DNA from 3 places in the Cupriavidus sp. KB_39 genome. Region 2 is predicted to be linked to each of the others. Evidence: predicted binding sites of a transcription regulator. Region 2 holds the regulator's gene; each other region holds the start of a gene.

Region 1 (4,975 bases), on a different contig from region 2:
CCAGCTCGCCAGCGGCCAGCCGCCGCGCGCGAAGGCCCAGGCGCCCAGCCACGAGCCGGTGGCGCCGCCGACGAAGAAGATCGCCATGTACAGGCCGTTCAGCCGGCTGCGGTGCTCGGCCGAGAGCGTGAAAATGGCGCGCTGGCCGACCACAAGGTTCGCCGATACGCCGAAGTCGAGCAGGATGGCCGCCACGGTCAGCGCCAGGAGCGAGGTCATCGACCCCTCCACGCCCACCCGGCTCAACAGGAACGACCCGGCGCCGATGGCCAGCGCGATGGCGGTCATCTGGCGGCTGTGGCCCCGGTCCGCGTAGCGGCCGGCCATCGGCGCGGCGATGGCGCCGGCCACGCCGACCAGCGCGAACACGGCGATGCCGGTCTGCGACATGTGGAACGCAGGCCCGGCCAGATAGAGCGGGATGGTGGTCCAGAACAGGCTGAACACGCCGAACATGCTGGCCTGGTACAGCGCGCGCCGGCGCAGCACGGGCTGGGTACGGAGCAGGTGCGCCATCGACGCCAGCATCTGGCCGTAGGTCACGCCCCGCGCGGGCTGGCGGCGCGGCAGCTTGCGCGCCAGCACCAGCGCCAGCAGCACCATGGCTACGGCCGAGACCGCGAAGATGGTGTGCCAGCCGCCCGTCAGGCCGGCCATCAGGCTCGACACCGGCCGCGCCAGCATGATCCCCATCAGRAGCCCGCTGGTGACGTTGCCGACCACGCGGCCCCGGATATGGTCCGGGGCGAGGTGCGCCGCGAACGGCACCAGCACCTGCACCGCCACCGAGCATAGGCCGATGGCGCAGCCCGCGATCAGGAACACGCTGGCGTGAGTGGCCAGGGCCGCCGCCATGAGCGCCACGGCACAGCCGCCAATCAGCGTCAGGACCAGCTTGCGGTTCTCGACCAGATCCCCGAGCGGCACCAGCAGCACCAGCCCCGCGCAGTAGCCCATCTGGATCAGCGTGACGATCAGCCCGGCAATCTCGGGCGAGAGTTGCAGCGACCGGGCGATCGGGCCGACCAGRGGCTGGGCGTAATAGAGATTGGCGACGATCATGCCGCAGGCCGTGGCCAGCAGCGGCGTGATCCAGGTGGCGGGCTCAGCGGCGCGCTCTGTGGCGGTGGTGGTCATGGSGACGGCCTTGGTGCTCGAAGCCGCCGATTCTAGCGGGAGATAGATAGATGCGTCGGAGGGGTCATTCCGGTGCCGCGTCAGGCATCCGGCCGCTCATCCTCGAAGCGGAACTCCTCCTGCACGGGCGCCGGGTCGTCGCCCTGTTCGTCCGCCGGGATCAGGGCGCTCACGCGCACGCCGAGCAGCCGGATGCGCCGCTCGAGCGGTATCCGCTTCAGGCATTCCGTGGCGCTGCGCCGGATCGCCGCGCCATCGGCGGTATGGGCCGGCATGGTCAGGTCGCGCGTGACCGTGCGGAAATCGTCAAAGCGCAGCTTGATGCCCACCGTGCGGCCCACGTAGCCCTTGCGGCGCAGGTCCTCGCCCACGCGCATGCAGAGCTTGGTGAACGATTCCGATAGGAGCGGGCGGTCCACGCGCGGGTGCAGGTCGCGCTCYAAGGTGGTTTCGCGGCTCATCGACTTGGGCTCGGAACTGACCACCACCGGGCGGTCATCACGCCCATGCGCCACCTCGATCAGCCAGCTCGCGTAGTTGCGGCCGAAATGGGTCTGGAGCACGCCCTGGTCGGCCTCGGCCAGGTCGCCCACGGTGTCGATGCCGATGCCGGCCAGCTTCTCGGCCGCCTTCGGCCCGATGCCGTTGACCTTGCGCGCCGCGAGCGGCCAGATACGGTGGGSGATGTCGGCGGGGGTGAGCAGGGTCAGGCCGTCCGGCTTGTCGAGTTCGGACCCGATCTTCGCCAGCAGCTTGTTGGGCGCCACGCAGATCGAGCAGGTCAGGCCYGTGGCCTCGCTCACGGCKGCCTTGATGCGCGCGGCTACCTCGGCCGGCTCGCCGGGCACCTCGGTCAGATCGATATAGATCTCGTCGATGCCCCGGTCTTCCACCTGCTCGGTGAAGGTGCGCACGGCGGCCTTGAACAGGCCCGAGTAGCGGCGATAGGCGTCGAAATCGGTCGGCAGCAGGATGGCGTCCGGCGCCAGCTTGGCCGCCTTCATCATGCCCATCGCCGAGAACACGCCCAGCGCGCGGGCTTCGTAYGTYGAAGTGGTGACGACGCCACGTCCGACGTAGTCGCGCAGGCGGGCATAGCGGCGCGAGCCATCGGGCAGCGTCTCCGGGATGGCATTGCGGCCGCCGCCGATGACAACGGCCTGGCCGCGCAGGTCGGGATAACGGAGCAGTTCGACGGACGCATAGAAGGCGTCCATGTCGAGGTGGGCGATGCGCCGGACGGGGGTGGACATGGCGAAGGGGGCGTGCGCGTCGTCGGTACTGTATAAACGTACAGTATAGTGCGTCGGCCCTCGCGTGCCGAGCCGGTGTTAATCCATCATTCCCGGGATGAATCGATTAATCGATCCAAACCTATGCTTCATTTGTCGCGCTGATAGACTTAACGGAATTGCGGCGGGAAACCCACACCCCTTCCATCGCGTAGATCAGCAGCGACACCCAGATCAGTGCATAGCCGAGTTGCTTCTGGGCCGGGAACGGCTCGTGCCACAGCCAGATGCCGAGCAGCAGCTGGAGCGTCGGGCCGGTGTACTGGAGCAGGCCGAGCAGCGAAAGCGGAATCCGGCGCGCGCCGGCGGCGAAGAACAGCAGCGGCACCGCCGTGACCGGGCCGGCCAGCAGCAGCAAGATCTGCGTACCCGGTGCTGCGCTCCGGAAGGTGTCCTGGCCGGTGAAGACGAGCACGCCCAGCGCGGTGGCCGCAATCGGAAACAGCAGCAGCGTCTCCAGCGACAGCCCCTCCAGCGCGCCCAGCGCCCCGGTCTTGCGCAGCAGCCCGTAGCCGCCGAACGACGCCGCCAGCGCGAGCGCGATCCACGGCAGTTGCCCGGCGCTGATGGTCAGCCAGAGCACGCCCCCCGCCGCGACGGCGATGGACAGCCACTGCCCCGGCCGCAGCCGCTCGTGCAGGAACAGCACACCCAGCAGCACGCTGAACAGCGGATTGATGAAGTACCCCAGGCTCGCATCGACCACCCGGTCGGCCGACACCGCCCAGATATAGAGGAACCAGTTGGCGCAGAGCAGGGCGGCGCTCGCCGCGAAGCCGAGGATCAGGCGCGGATTGCCCGCCACCTCGCGCAGCCAGCCGAAATGCCGCCGCCAGAGCAGGATCGCGCCCAAAAAGACCAGCGACCACACCATCCGGTGCAGCAGGATCTCGAGCGGCGCCACGCCGTGGAGGGATTTGATATAGAGGGGCAGCAGGCCCCAGATGACGTACGCGAGCAGCGCGTAGAAGATGCCGAGTTGCATGGGAGTGTCCGGTAGGTGCGCGGATTCTACCGGGACGCCGTCATCGGCGTTGGAACTCGCCTCCCCCTGGCGGGAGAGGCGACAACATCACATACAAATCACATCGATGTCTTACAGCTTGCGCGCGAAGCTGAACTGCGCGAAGCCCTGCTCGGCCACGTTGAACCAGGCGGCCTCGTTGTTGCGGAACACGCGCCAGTCGTCATAGATCTTCTTGAACGACGGGTTCTTGGCGGTTTCCTCGGCGTACGCGTCCTGCGTGGCCTTGAAGCATGCCTCCATGATCTCCTTCGAGAACGGGCGCAGCTTCACGCCATTCTCCAGCAGACGGGCCAGCGCCTGCGGGTTCACGGCGTCGTACTTGGCCATCATGTTGGTGTGGGCCTCGATGGTGGCCGTTTCCAGCGCGCGCTTGTACTGCGCCGGCAGCTTCTCGAACTCCGGTGCGGAGGCGTAGAACGACAGCTGGGCGCTGCCTTCCCACCAGCCCGGGTAGTAGTAGTACGGCGCCACCTTGTAGAAGCCGAGCTTCTCGTCGTCATACGGGCCGACCCACTCGGCCGCATCGATGGTGCCCTTTTCCAGCGCCGGGTAGATATCGCCACCGGCAATCTGCTGCGGCACCACGCCCAGGCGCTGCAGCACCACGCCGGCAAACCCGGCGATGCGGTACTTCAGGCCCTGCAGGTCCGCCACGGTCTTGATTTCCTTGCGGAACCAGCCGCCCATCTGGGCATTGGTGTTGCCGCCCATGAAGTTGACGACGTTATATTCCTTGAAGAACTCGCGCATCAGCTTCATGCCGTTGCCCTGCATCATCCACGCGGTCTGCTGGCGCGCGGTCAGGCCGAACGGGACGGTGGTGTCGAAGCACAGCGTCGGATTCTTGCCGAAGTAGTAGTAGCCGGCCGTGTGGCCGATCTGCACGGTCTGGTTCTGCACGGCGTCCAGCACCTGCAGGCCCGGCACCACTTCACCGGCGGCGAACACCTTGATGTTGAACTTGCCGTCGGTCAGCTCCTTCACGCGCTGGGACAGCAGCTCGGCGGCGCCGTAGATGGTGTCCAGCGACTTCGGGAAGCTCGATGCCAGGCGCCATTCCACCGCCGGGTTGCTGCCGATCACGGCCGGCGCGCCCGGTGCGCTCGCCGACGCCGCGGGCGCGGCGGGTTTGTCTTCCTTGCCGCACGCGGCCAGGGCCCCGGTAGCGGCCACAGCCGATGCTTTCAACAGGAAGGAACGACGTTCCATGACATCTCCTCTTATAGATATATGTGCGCTGGCTGCCCCACCCATAGGACAAGTCCAAAACAGCCGGTCGATTATAGCGGTGGCGTTTTGCGCACGACCACACTCCCGACTGCGGGTTTTCGCTAGGGATTCGCACTTCTGCAACGGTTTACGGGGAGACTGGCAAGGTGGCGCGAGGTGATCTTTTCGCAATGTGAGATGCCGCACGGTTTGATGGATTTTGTAACCCGTCTTGCGGTCAAAAAGTTCGCCTGTTAAAAAACGGAGCCCCCATCCGGCGCGCCGCGCGCCGTCACTGTTTCCCATGCTG
Region 2 (4,952 bases):
TCGCTGTCCGATTCGGCGCTGGCCTTGGCCAGTTCCGCGGCTTGTCGATAGGGCATCGGCTCCTTGTCCTTCTCGACCTCCAGCAACCGCGTCTGCTCATTCACGCGCACGCTGAACCGGCCCAGGTTGTAGAACAGGTACATGGCGTAGAGATTGTCGAAGTCGCGATAGGCCCCTTGCTCCCTGCGGAAATCGAGCGACAGGACGGAGGGGAAGCGGTTGGGCAGGTCCTTGAATGCCACCTTCTCCTCTTCGCGAGGTTCCACATAGGTGGAGCTGCCGTACTTCTTGTACAGCACTACGTCCATACCGTATCCGCGCTTGCCCCATTCCTTGATCAGCTTCATCGCCATCTCCGTGGGAATATTCGCGGTCGCGGCGGCCACCACGCGTCGCCCGGATAGGACTTTGGGGCTCTTTATCGTCAAATCCTTGTAGCCGGCGCCGTACTTGAAGGCGGCGCCGATGGTCTTGGCGCAGTTCAGGCGCAAATAATCGTATTGGATTGTRCCGCTGTGATATTCGGTGTCCGTTGCCCGCCGATGGTARTCGTCGTTGATGCGGCGGAAGTAATCGACCAGCGACTGTTTTTCCTGCGTGGGCACGCCGTAGACCCGCACACCGATCACCGACCGCTTGTAAATCTCGCCATAGTCGAGGCCAAACATCGTCGTTTCCGCGATGGAGGAGGCCGTCTTGAACAGATATTCCTTCTTTGGGATGCCCGCCATCAGATTGGCGGTGTAAAAATCATTCTCGTGCTTGGGCGTGCGGTCGGCGTAGAAATTTGCCGAGTAGACAATGTCGTCGCCGAGCGTGTCGTCACGGACGCCCAGGGCGATATGGCCAGCCGATCCGCCCTTCGATGTCCCAAAGCTGATCAGTAGCTCCAGGTCGTAGGGCTCTTCGCGAAGTAGGTCGGTAATCTGATCGATATTGGCGGGCTCGGGGCCACCCTTGCTACCGAACTCAGCAGCAACCCCCGGCCCCGAAATCAGTGCGGCGATGACCAGGAGCCATGCCGCCAGGCTTGTCCTCATTGCGTCCCTTATATCGTCAGCCAGTGTCCGTCGATCCTTCACCCAAAGAATAATCGTTGATCGGCCCATGTGCCGGAAAACCGTCGGGGGCGTGGATGCACTGGGCTTTGTTCCCGGATCATGTGCGACAGCCCACATAGTGACAAGTTTTCGAGAATGATTTTCGCTACGCTTCACGGCGGGCCAAATGGTCTAATCCATATCATCTAGGCAAATCACCTATACGAAGCGCGAGGTCATGCCGTGGCGGAGCGAATTCGATTCAACCCTGATGTAGCACTGGCGGCATTTTCCAGTGTGATYCCGATGCCGACCTTGGCTGCCATTAACGCGGCTATCGATCGATCCTTCGGCGAACAGCCCGAGCGTGCCGAGCCATTCGCAATGGCTGAGTTACTACGTCGCAATGAAGCCTTCCGCAAGCTCGAGGAGACGGTGTGCGCCGAGACTCGGGCCATGGCCACCACGCTCCTGAAGAAGTCGCTGCGTTGGGAAGCGTTCCACGTGATTCGTTGTGCCAGCACGTATACGCGCAACGAGAGCCATTGCCGCCACTACGATTCGCATCTGCTGACGCTGCTGATTCCGCTGAAGCTCGCCCCCGATGGCGTTTGCAACGGTGATCTGCTGGTTTATCACCCGCCACGGCTGGCGGTATCCACTGTGGCCAATGTTTTTTGCAAGCTTCGTCATGGCATTCAGCGCAATCTGCCGTTTCCCATCAGAAAATGGMTGACGCTACGGGATCTGCGCCGTGGCCGCTGCAACCGCGTGCCGGTGGAGCCGGGCAGCGTCTATGTCTTCAACGGCTTTGTGCTCCAGCATGCCAACCTTGATGTGGAAGTTGGCGAGCGCCGGTCGTTGCTGATTCACTACTACGACCCTGGCTACTCGGCGGGTCTGAGCGGGACCGTGCGGGGCGTGCGTATGCTGTGGGACCGTCTGCGCAAGAACATGACTGGCATGTATCCTGGTACCTGATCCAGCCGGGGAGGGCGAAAAAAAACCGGCACTCGGCGGGGTCGACAAGTTCCGGTTTCGCGCATCGGCGCCAATGCGCCAGTACTACGGATGCGCGCCATCGAGTGTAAAGCACCTCTCACGACGAATTAAACGTTCTCTTAATTTCACGTGGTGGGCTCGCAACTGCACTATTTACAATGATTTGGGCGACGCGGATCCGCCGCTAGCGGTTCATGCGTCCAGTTTGTCGGGCATATCCGCAAGTTCCAGCATCCGGCAGATTGCAGCCATGCTGCCGACCATCGTACGACGCTGGGCGCCCTGGTAGACGCGCACGCCCTTGGTTTGGCGGAACGGCACGGGCTTGACCGGGCGGCGGGAAGCGGTGTGGTTGACTGGCAGCATGGCGGCACCTCGAAGTTTGCGACAGCAGGAGTCCACGCCCGTCGTCCGGAGAGAACGGGGCGGCGTTGGCACTGCAAAACTGGGGACCAGGACAGGCGGCCGCCCGTCCGGTCTCGGAAGTCAGAAGCCCGAGGAGCGGATTAGCCCGACGGCGATGCCTTCCAGCGAAAATTCCTCGCGGCCGGCCTGCACCACGATATTCTCGAAATCCGGGTTTTCGGCGATCAGCTCGATCATGTCGCCGCGCCGCTTCAGGCGTTTGACGGTCACATCGTCGCCGATCCGCGCGACGACGATCTTGCCGTTGGCGGCTTCGCTGGCTTTCCTGACGGCGAGCAGGTCGCCGTCGAGGATGCCGGCATCGCGCATGCTCAGGCCCCGCACGCGCAGCAGGTAATCAGGTCGATCATCAAATACCGAGGCGTCTACCTGGTACTGACGGTCGATGTGCTCTGCGGCAAGGATCGGGCTGCCTGCGGCCACGCGGCCCACGAGCGGCAGCGTCAGCTGCATCACGCCGGCCATCGGCAGCGAGAACTGGTCCGTCATCTCCGAATCGCTACGTGCCACCTTGAGGCGGATGCCGCGCGACGCGCCTGGCGTCAGCTCGATCACGCCCTTGCGGGCCAGCGCTCGCAGGTGTTCCTCGGCAGAGTTGGGCGAGGAGAAACCGAATTCGGACGCGATCTCGGCACGGGTCGGCGGAATGCCGGTGTGCCGGATCGTGTTGCGGATCAGGTCGAAGATCTGCTGTTGCCGGGGTGTCAGGGTCGCCATGGGTCGCCGGTCTCTCGTGGTGCCGAAGCACTGTATGTTTAAACAGTATGCTGTGATTTTATACAGTATCRAGTGAAGTGCAAGCACAATTTGCAGTGGCAATGTGGGGCATGCGCGACACCAGGCGGACTCCAGTGCGCCCGGCGACACGGGTTTGCGAGAGCGGCGGCCCTCGGCGTGCCACAGTTACAATCGCCTGCACCACCCGCTCACTCGCTCGATTTTCTCGCTATATGTCTACGTCATTGCCCCGCATCGTCGTGCTCGCCACCGGCGGCACCATCGCAGGCTCGTCCGCCAGCCCCGCCAGCAGTGCGCAGTACCGCGCGGCCACCGTGCCGGTCTCGTCGCTGATCCAGGCCGTGCCTGCGCTGGGCGAGGTGGCCCGTGTGGAGACGGAGCAGGTGGCCCAGATCGACAGCAAGGACATGGCCTTCAGCCTGTGGGCGACGCTTGCCGCGCGGGTGGCGCATTGGGTCGCGCAGCCCGATGTGGTGGGCGTGGTGATTACCCACGGCACGGACACGCTTGAAGAAACGGCGATGTTCCTGCACCTGACGCAGCGGAGCGCGGTGCCGGTGGTGCTGACCGCGGCAATGCGCCCGTCCACGTCGCTCTCGGCCGATGGTCCGCTGAATTTGCTCGACGCAGTGCGCGTGGCGGCAAGCCCGGATGCGCGCGGGCAGGGCGTGCTCGTGGTCCTGAACCAGGAAATTCATGCGGCCCGCGATGTCGCCAAGGCCCATACCTCGGCGGTCAATGCGTTCACGTCGCCGGCGGGCGGGCCAATTGGTTTCGTGCAGGATGCCTACGTGCGCTTTGGACGCGCGTTCGCCCCCGGCGACGCGCCAGCGCTGCCCGTGCCTACGGCGTGGCCACTTGTCGAAATCGTGGCGAGCTATGCCCAGCCGGGCAGGGTGGCCGTGGATGCGATGGTCTCGGCCGGCGTAAAGGGGTTCGTGGTGGCGGCCACCGGCAATGGCTCGGTTCATGAGACGCTGGGCGACGCGCTCGCCGATGCAGCTGCGCGAGGCGTGGCCGTGGTGCGAAGCTCCCGCACGGGCGCCGGCCATGTGGCGGGGCCGGCACGCCCGCGCCTGGCCTCGGGCGAATTCGCCTCCGCCGGCAATCTCAATCCGTACAAGGCGCGCGTGCTGCTGCTGGTGGCGCTGGCGGCGGATGCGTCGCTTGGCACCGATCCGGCTCGCCTGCAGGCTGTTTTCCGACAATACTGAGAGATTCCCAGCGTCCTGCCGGGATGCCGGCTTGCGTGCTGGCTCGGAACCGGGCTATACTCGCGGGCTATTCAACCTTGCTACACCGGACATGGCGCCCGGGTGGCTACATCCAAAAGGAGCGTCAATGCGTCATTACGAAATCGTATTTATCGTCCATCCGGACCAAAGCGAACAAGTGCCGGCGATGATCGAGCGTTACAAGCAGCTCGTCACGTCGCAAAACGGCCAGGTTCACCGCGTGGAAGACTGGGGCCGCCGTCAGATGGCCTACATGATCCAGAAGCTGGCCAAGGCTCACTACGTTTGCCTGAACATCGAATGCGGCAAGGAAACCCTGGCCGAACTCGAGCACGCCTTCAAGTTCAATGACGCCGTGCTGCGTCACCTGATCGTGCAGACCAAGAAGGCCGAGACCGCTCCTTCGCCGATGATGAAGGAAGTGCAGCGCGAAGAAGCCCGCAAGGCCGCGCAAACGACCACGGAAGGCCAGGCTGCCTGAATGCAGTCTGCGGTGCCGGTCGTGGCAGGC
Region 3 (4,950 bases), on a different contig from region 2:
AACGTCTCCCGGCACCACAGCGCCTGCGCGCGCAGCACATCGGGATCGGCGCAGTAGTCGGGCAGCAGGATGGCGAGGCAATCGGGCATGCCGCGCAAGTGCGCCTGATCCGGCTCGGGGCTGGCGAGGTCGGACGGATACAGCAGATAGCTGCCCTTCTCCGCGCGCGTGCGGCCCAGCGTGATGAACTCGCAGAGATTGCCGAAGCCCTCGCGGTTCTGCGCCAGCAGCAGCAGGCGCGGGGGCGGCATGGGCATGGCATAGGGCTCGGGGGGCTGCCCGGGGGAGGCCGTCAGCGTGAAGCGGCTGCCGAGGATCACGTTGAACGCATCGGCGGCGGCGGCGCGCGCCTCCAGCACGCGGTGGCGGTGCGCGGCGGCATCGGGGTCGTCGTCCGGGTGGTCGCCGATGAGCGGCAAGGCGTCGGGGTCGCCCTCCTCCATGTCGTCCACATCGTCCATCCCCTCCATTCCATCGGGTGTGAAGGCATGGACCAGCTCGGCATCATCGAACTCGCCGTCCGCCTGCCCCGCCGCCAGCCGGCGGGCGCTGCGCGCCACGGCCTCCCACATCTCCTCGCGCAGCACCTTGATGGCGTGATGCGCGCGCGCCGTGCCCGCCACCGAGCACTCGTCGGTCAGCGCCAGCCCGCTGTAGCCGAGCTGGAATGCGCGCGCGATCAGTTCCTGCGGATGCGAGGCGCCGGTGAGGAACGTGAAGTTCGACACACAGTGCAGCTCCGCGTAATCGGGCAGCGAGGGCAGCAGCGAGGAGAGGCCAGGAAGCGACGACAGCATGGGGAAAACGTCAGGAATATTCAGGCGAAATCAGGCGAACAGCCCGTGCAGGAACCAGCGGTATTCGCCGCCCTCTTCCTGCCCGCTGCGGGTGGGATGGCCGGGGCGCTCGCGATAGACCCAGCAGCGCAGCCCGTCCGCCCGTTCGGCGATGAAATAGTCGCGCGTGGCCAGTCCGCCATCCCACCAGCCGGCTTCGATGCGCTCGGGGCGGGTGAGCATGACCAGCGGGCCTTCGTAGACGGGCCGGTGCCGCTGCACGCGCAGCGGCCGGGGCGCCTCCAGCAGCCACAGCGGCCGTTCGGGCGGCAGCGTGCCGGTGGCGGGCGCGCGGGGCGGCGGCTCGTCCACMGGGCCCCACTGGTTGGCGCATTCGGGGCGATGGTCGGCCAGCGGGCGAGGCTGCAGCACGTTGTCGCGGCCGAGGCGGGCCATCAGCGTATCGATCAGCCGGCCCAGTTCGGCCGGCGCCGCGCCGGGCTCCGGGAACAACGAATCGCTCTGCGGCAGGCAGGTCTCCATCGCCTCCACGCGCAGCGCCAGGCCGCCCACGGGCGCGTGGAAGCGCACCTTGTCGAGCTTCTCGCGCAGCAGCCTGGAAAGATGCACCGGGTCCCGGCTGGGCTGCGCCAGGCCCAGCGGCACCAGCGTGCTGTCCATGTCCTCGCCCAGCCGGTAGCGCTCGTGCTCCAGCACCAGCACGCAGCGCGTAACGCCGGCCTGCTGCGCCGCCAGCCAGCCGGACAGCGCCAGCAGCAGCCGCTGCGCGCCGGCCAGCACCCCGTCGGCCGCTTCGATGCGCCCCGGCAGCTCCATCCGCTGCGCGAAGGCAGGCGGCGCCTCGAACCATGCAAAGCCGGCCGGCGCCTGATCGTAAGCCTGATCGAGCCGCGCCAGCAGTGCCGTGCCGATGCGGCGCGACAGCCCCGCGCGCGGCAACTGCCTCACCTGCCCCAGCGTGCGGCAGCCCACGCCCTCGAGCCAGCCCGGATCGGCCAGCGTCTGCAGGCACGCCACGGGCAGGGCATCGAGCAGGCGCGTCATGCGGGCAGGCTGGATGGCGCGGCGCGCGGGCCGCACGATCCCGCGCCGCGTCCGGCGCAGCGGCTGCCGGGCGAGCCAGGCCGCGCCCTGCGCCGTGGTGCCGCAGCCCAGTTGCGCGAACGTGCCGAGCTGCCGCACCCGCGCGCGGATGGCACGGCACAGCGCGCGGTGCCCGCCGAACAGGCGCAGGCTGGCGGTGACGTCGAGCATCACGGTGGCCGATTCGGCATCCGGGTCGATCGTCACGGCCGGCGTGAAGTGGAGCAGCGTCAGCGCCACGTCGGTCATCAACGCCTCTTCGGCCGGGAGGCTGCGCTCCAGTTGCACGACCTCCGCCGACAGCGCCTGCACGCCGCCGCGCCGCATGCCGAACGCCACGCCGAGGGCCACGGCCGGGCCGTTGGCCAGCACCACGCGCTCGTGCGCCATCACCGCCACGGGCAGCGCCTGTTGCAGCGTGCCGGAGGCGGGGACGGACGGCGCACCGGCGGCCTCAGGCCAGCTCGGTTGCAGCGCGTCCAGCGGCAGGCGCGGCAGATGCACCGCGATCCAGAACGTCGGCAGCATGATGAGGGGGCACCACGGAAGGCGCGGTGGGAGTGACAGGAGCGGTGGGARTGACGGGCGTGGCGACGCGTGCGGGCACGTGCGCCATGCCGCCCAGCGACAGTTGCAGCGGCGCGTCCCGCACGGGGCCACGGCGCTTGTGGAAGGCAATCGACAGCATGTTGCCGGGCAACGGCGACAGCGCCAGCCGCAGCACGGCCGGCGACGATTCCTGGAGCACGCGCAGGGGCCGCAGCACCCAGACCACGGTATCGCCGGCCTGGGCCAGCACCTGAAGCCGGCGCAGCGCCTCGGGCCGTGCGATGCCGAGCCACACCAGCACSGCGCCGAACGCCTGGCTGCGCAGCATCTGCTCGGCCGCCCAGAGCATGTCCGTGCGGCGCGAGGCCGGCGGGGTGGCCGCCGGCGGCCGCACCCAGTAGAGCTGTCGCGCAGGCAGGCCGGCCAGCCCCGCCAGCCCAGCGGCATTCGGCAGATAAGGCGGATTGACGAACGCCAGGCGCCGCCCCGCCGCGGCCAGCGTGCGCAACGCCGGCATCAGCARSCGCAGTTCGCCCACGCCATCGTGGGCGAGCAGCAGTTCGGTGACCGCGCCAGCGGGCCAGCCCCCGCCGGGCARCTCCTGCGCCAGCGCGTCATAGCCGCTCGGGCACACGGGCAGCCGGCCGGCATGGCCCAGTTGCCCGGCGCGCCACAGSCCGGGGTAGCGATGCTCGAGTTCGGCCACCGAGGCCCGGTGATCGGGCACGGGATCGGGAGGCGAAGGCAGTGGAGACGCACCATCCTCCTCGGCAGGCAGGATGTGCGGGGGCGCAGTCATGGTGATGAATTCGGCACACGCGGCGGGCGTGCGCCATCGGAAGATTGACGATTACTGTATGTTTATACAGTATCGACGCCGGCGCAAGAGGGGCATGGCCGAAGTGGAACGCGCGCCGCCTCGTTGGGCGAAAAGTGGCCCAAAAGGCCCCACATCTCCCACTACAGTGGGGCAACTGCCACGAAACGACGTGGCGGATTGCAAACAAATGTCAATCCGGATTGTGCAGCGCGGGGCAGGTGCGGAAAAATGCGCCCCTATGAAACGGAATACACGTCAATGTGTGCATCTTCTGATCGCCGGTTTGCAGCGCGAGGGTCCGCTGCGCCGCGACGCGCTGGCTGACGCCAGCGGCTTGTCCCCGGAGGAGACCACCCGGGCGCTGAAGGCCGCGCGGCAGATGAGCGTGATCGACCATGTGCCCTACGGCCCGGGCACCCTGCCGGCTGCCGTCTACTACCAGCTGACGGGGCGCGAACTGCCGCCCGCGCGCAAGAGCACGCGCATACCGCCCGCGCCCGACAACCGCTTCCAGCCCCTGCTGGACGCCTGGTGGAACAGCGACGAACTGGACCGGGTCTGAGGCGTCCGGCTTCGACGCCCCTCCCCGCGCCCTACTTCTCCCGCCGATACCGCGCCTGCATGATCTGCATCCATTCGCCGTCATCGCCCTGCATGAATGAGGTCAGCGTGCGGTTGTCATCGTCCTGGAAGGCGATCACGTCGCGGAATTTCGAGGTCTTGCCCGGCACCAGCTTGCCTTCCGGCGTGAAGGTCGGGCCATCGGCGCGCAGCGTCAGCGTGCGGCCATCGGCCTCGAGGTCACCCTCGTAGATCCACATATGGGTCATCATCGACCCGATGAAGGTGCCCACGAAATGCTTGCGCGTGGGGTCATAGCCCAGCGTCATCACCGTGACGGCCTGCCCGCAGCCGGGCATCTCGCCCTCGGAGCGGCCCTGCACCCAGAGGTCGCCCACGGCGCCCACCTGTTCGGGAATCTTCCACTTCTGCGGCGGGGTGTCCGGCCCCATCACCGCCTCGCCTTCGGCCATCCATTTGCCCACCAGCTTCTGCAGCCAGCGGTGTTCGTTGGTCGTTTCGGTCTGCATTGCAACGGTCTCCTGTTGATCGGTTTGATTCAGTCGATGATGTCGCTGCCTATTTGTGTACAGCGTACACAAGAGCTTAGGAGATGGTCCCGTACGTGTAAAGACGCGCCAATGAAAAAGCCGCCAAGATGACAGCATTGTCATCTTGGCGGCTCGCAAACCCTTGTATTTACTGGGGCAGCCGTACCTTCGGCACGATGAACTGGTTGCCGGGCGCGCGCATGACATCACACTGGGCGTCGCCCTTGCGCGTCTCGCCGGCCTGGTTCACGAACTCGACGTTGCCGACCACGCTGTAGAAGTCCTCCGCCACGCGCCGCGTGGTGCCGCGCACCCAGCGGAAGCGGTCGGGGTTCGGCAGCCTGGCCTTGACGGCCTCCATGCAGGCCACGGGTGCCTCGGGTGCCTCGGGGCGTCCGCCGCGCTGGCCCAGTTCGATATTGACGGGCGCCTCGGTAGCGAAGGCGAAGGTCGAGAGCGTGGCAGCAGCCAGCGCCACCAGCATGCGGCGCCCCTGCCGTGAAACCGGCAACGTCATGGAATCCCTCCGAAAAACGAAAAACGGCCGACACGCGTGGCGTGCCGGCCGGCCGTCATTGTACTGCGACGT

The links. The regulator LexA, encoded in region 2, represses DNA repair genes until DNA is damaged. The targets are predictions, from matches to a motif close to ACTGTATNNNNATACAGT.
Region 1: a site for LexA is predicted at 2,418-2,435, ahead of dinB (DNA polymerase IV). Genes of this name have one in related genera too.
Region 3: a site for LexA is predicted at 3,282-3,299, ahead of imuA (translesion DNA synthesis-associated protein ImuA). Genes of this name have one in related genera too.

Annotation. Positions count from the first base shown of each region.
Region 1 is NZ_JBFREV010000033.1:29,584-34,558, reverse strand. Features, by position in the region: gene AB4Z27_RS21930 (MFS transporter) at 1-1,137, opposite strand, end outside; gene dinB (DNA polymerase IV) at 1,218-2,390, opposite strand; gene rarD (EamA family transporter RarD) at 2,512-3,414, opposite strand; gene AB4Z27_RS21915 (TRAP transporter substrate-binding protein) at 3,526-4,665, opposite strand; gene AB4Z27_RS21910 (carbohydrate porin) at 4,970-4,975, shown strand, end outside.
Region 2 is NZ_JBFREV010000016.1:111,661-116,612, forward strand. Features, by position in the region: gene AB4Z27_RS14435 (hypothetical protein) at 1-1,040, opposite strand, end outside; gene AB4Z27_RS14440 (hypothetical protein) at 1,284-2,021, shown strand; gene AB4Z27_RS14445 (hypothetical protein) at 2,235-2,408, opposite strand; gene lexA (transcriptional repressor LexA) at 2,529-3,185, opposite strand; gene AB4Z27_RS14455 (asparaginase) at 3,377-4,420, shown strand; gene rpsF (30S ribosomal protein S6) at 4,548-4,922, shown strand.
Region 3 is NZ_JBFREV010000001.1:73,395-78,344, forward strand. Features, by position in the region: gene AB4Z27_RS00320 (error-prone DNA polymerase) at 1-797, opposite strand, end outside; gene AB4Z27_RS00325 (Y-family DNA polymerase) at 828-2,408, opposite strand; gene imuA (translesion DNA synthesis-associated protein ImuA) at 2,335-3,228, opposite strand; gene AB4Z27_RS00335 (hypothetical protein) at 3,512-3,811, shown strand; gene AB4Z27_RS00340 (DUF1579 domain-containing protein) at 3,843-4,340, opposite strand; gene AB4Z27_RS00345 (DUF2880 domain-containing protein) at 4,510-4,878, opposite strand.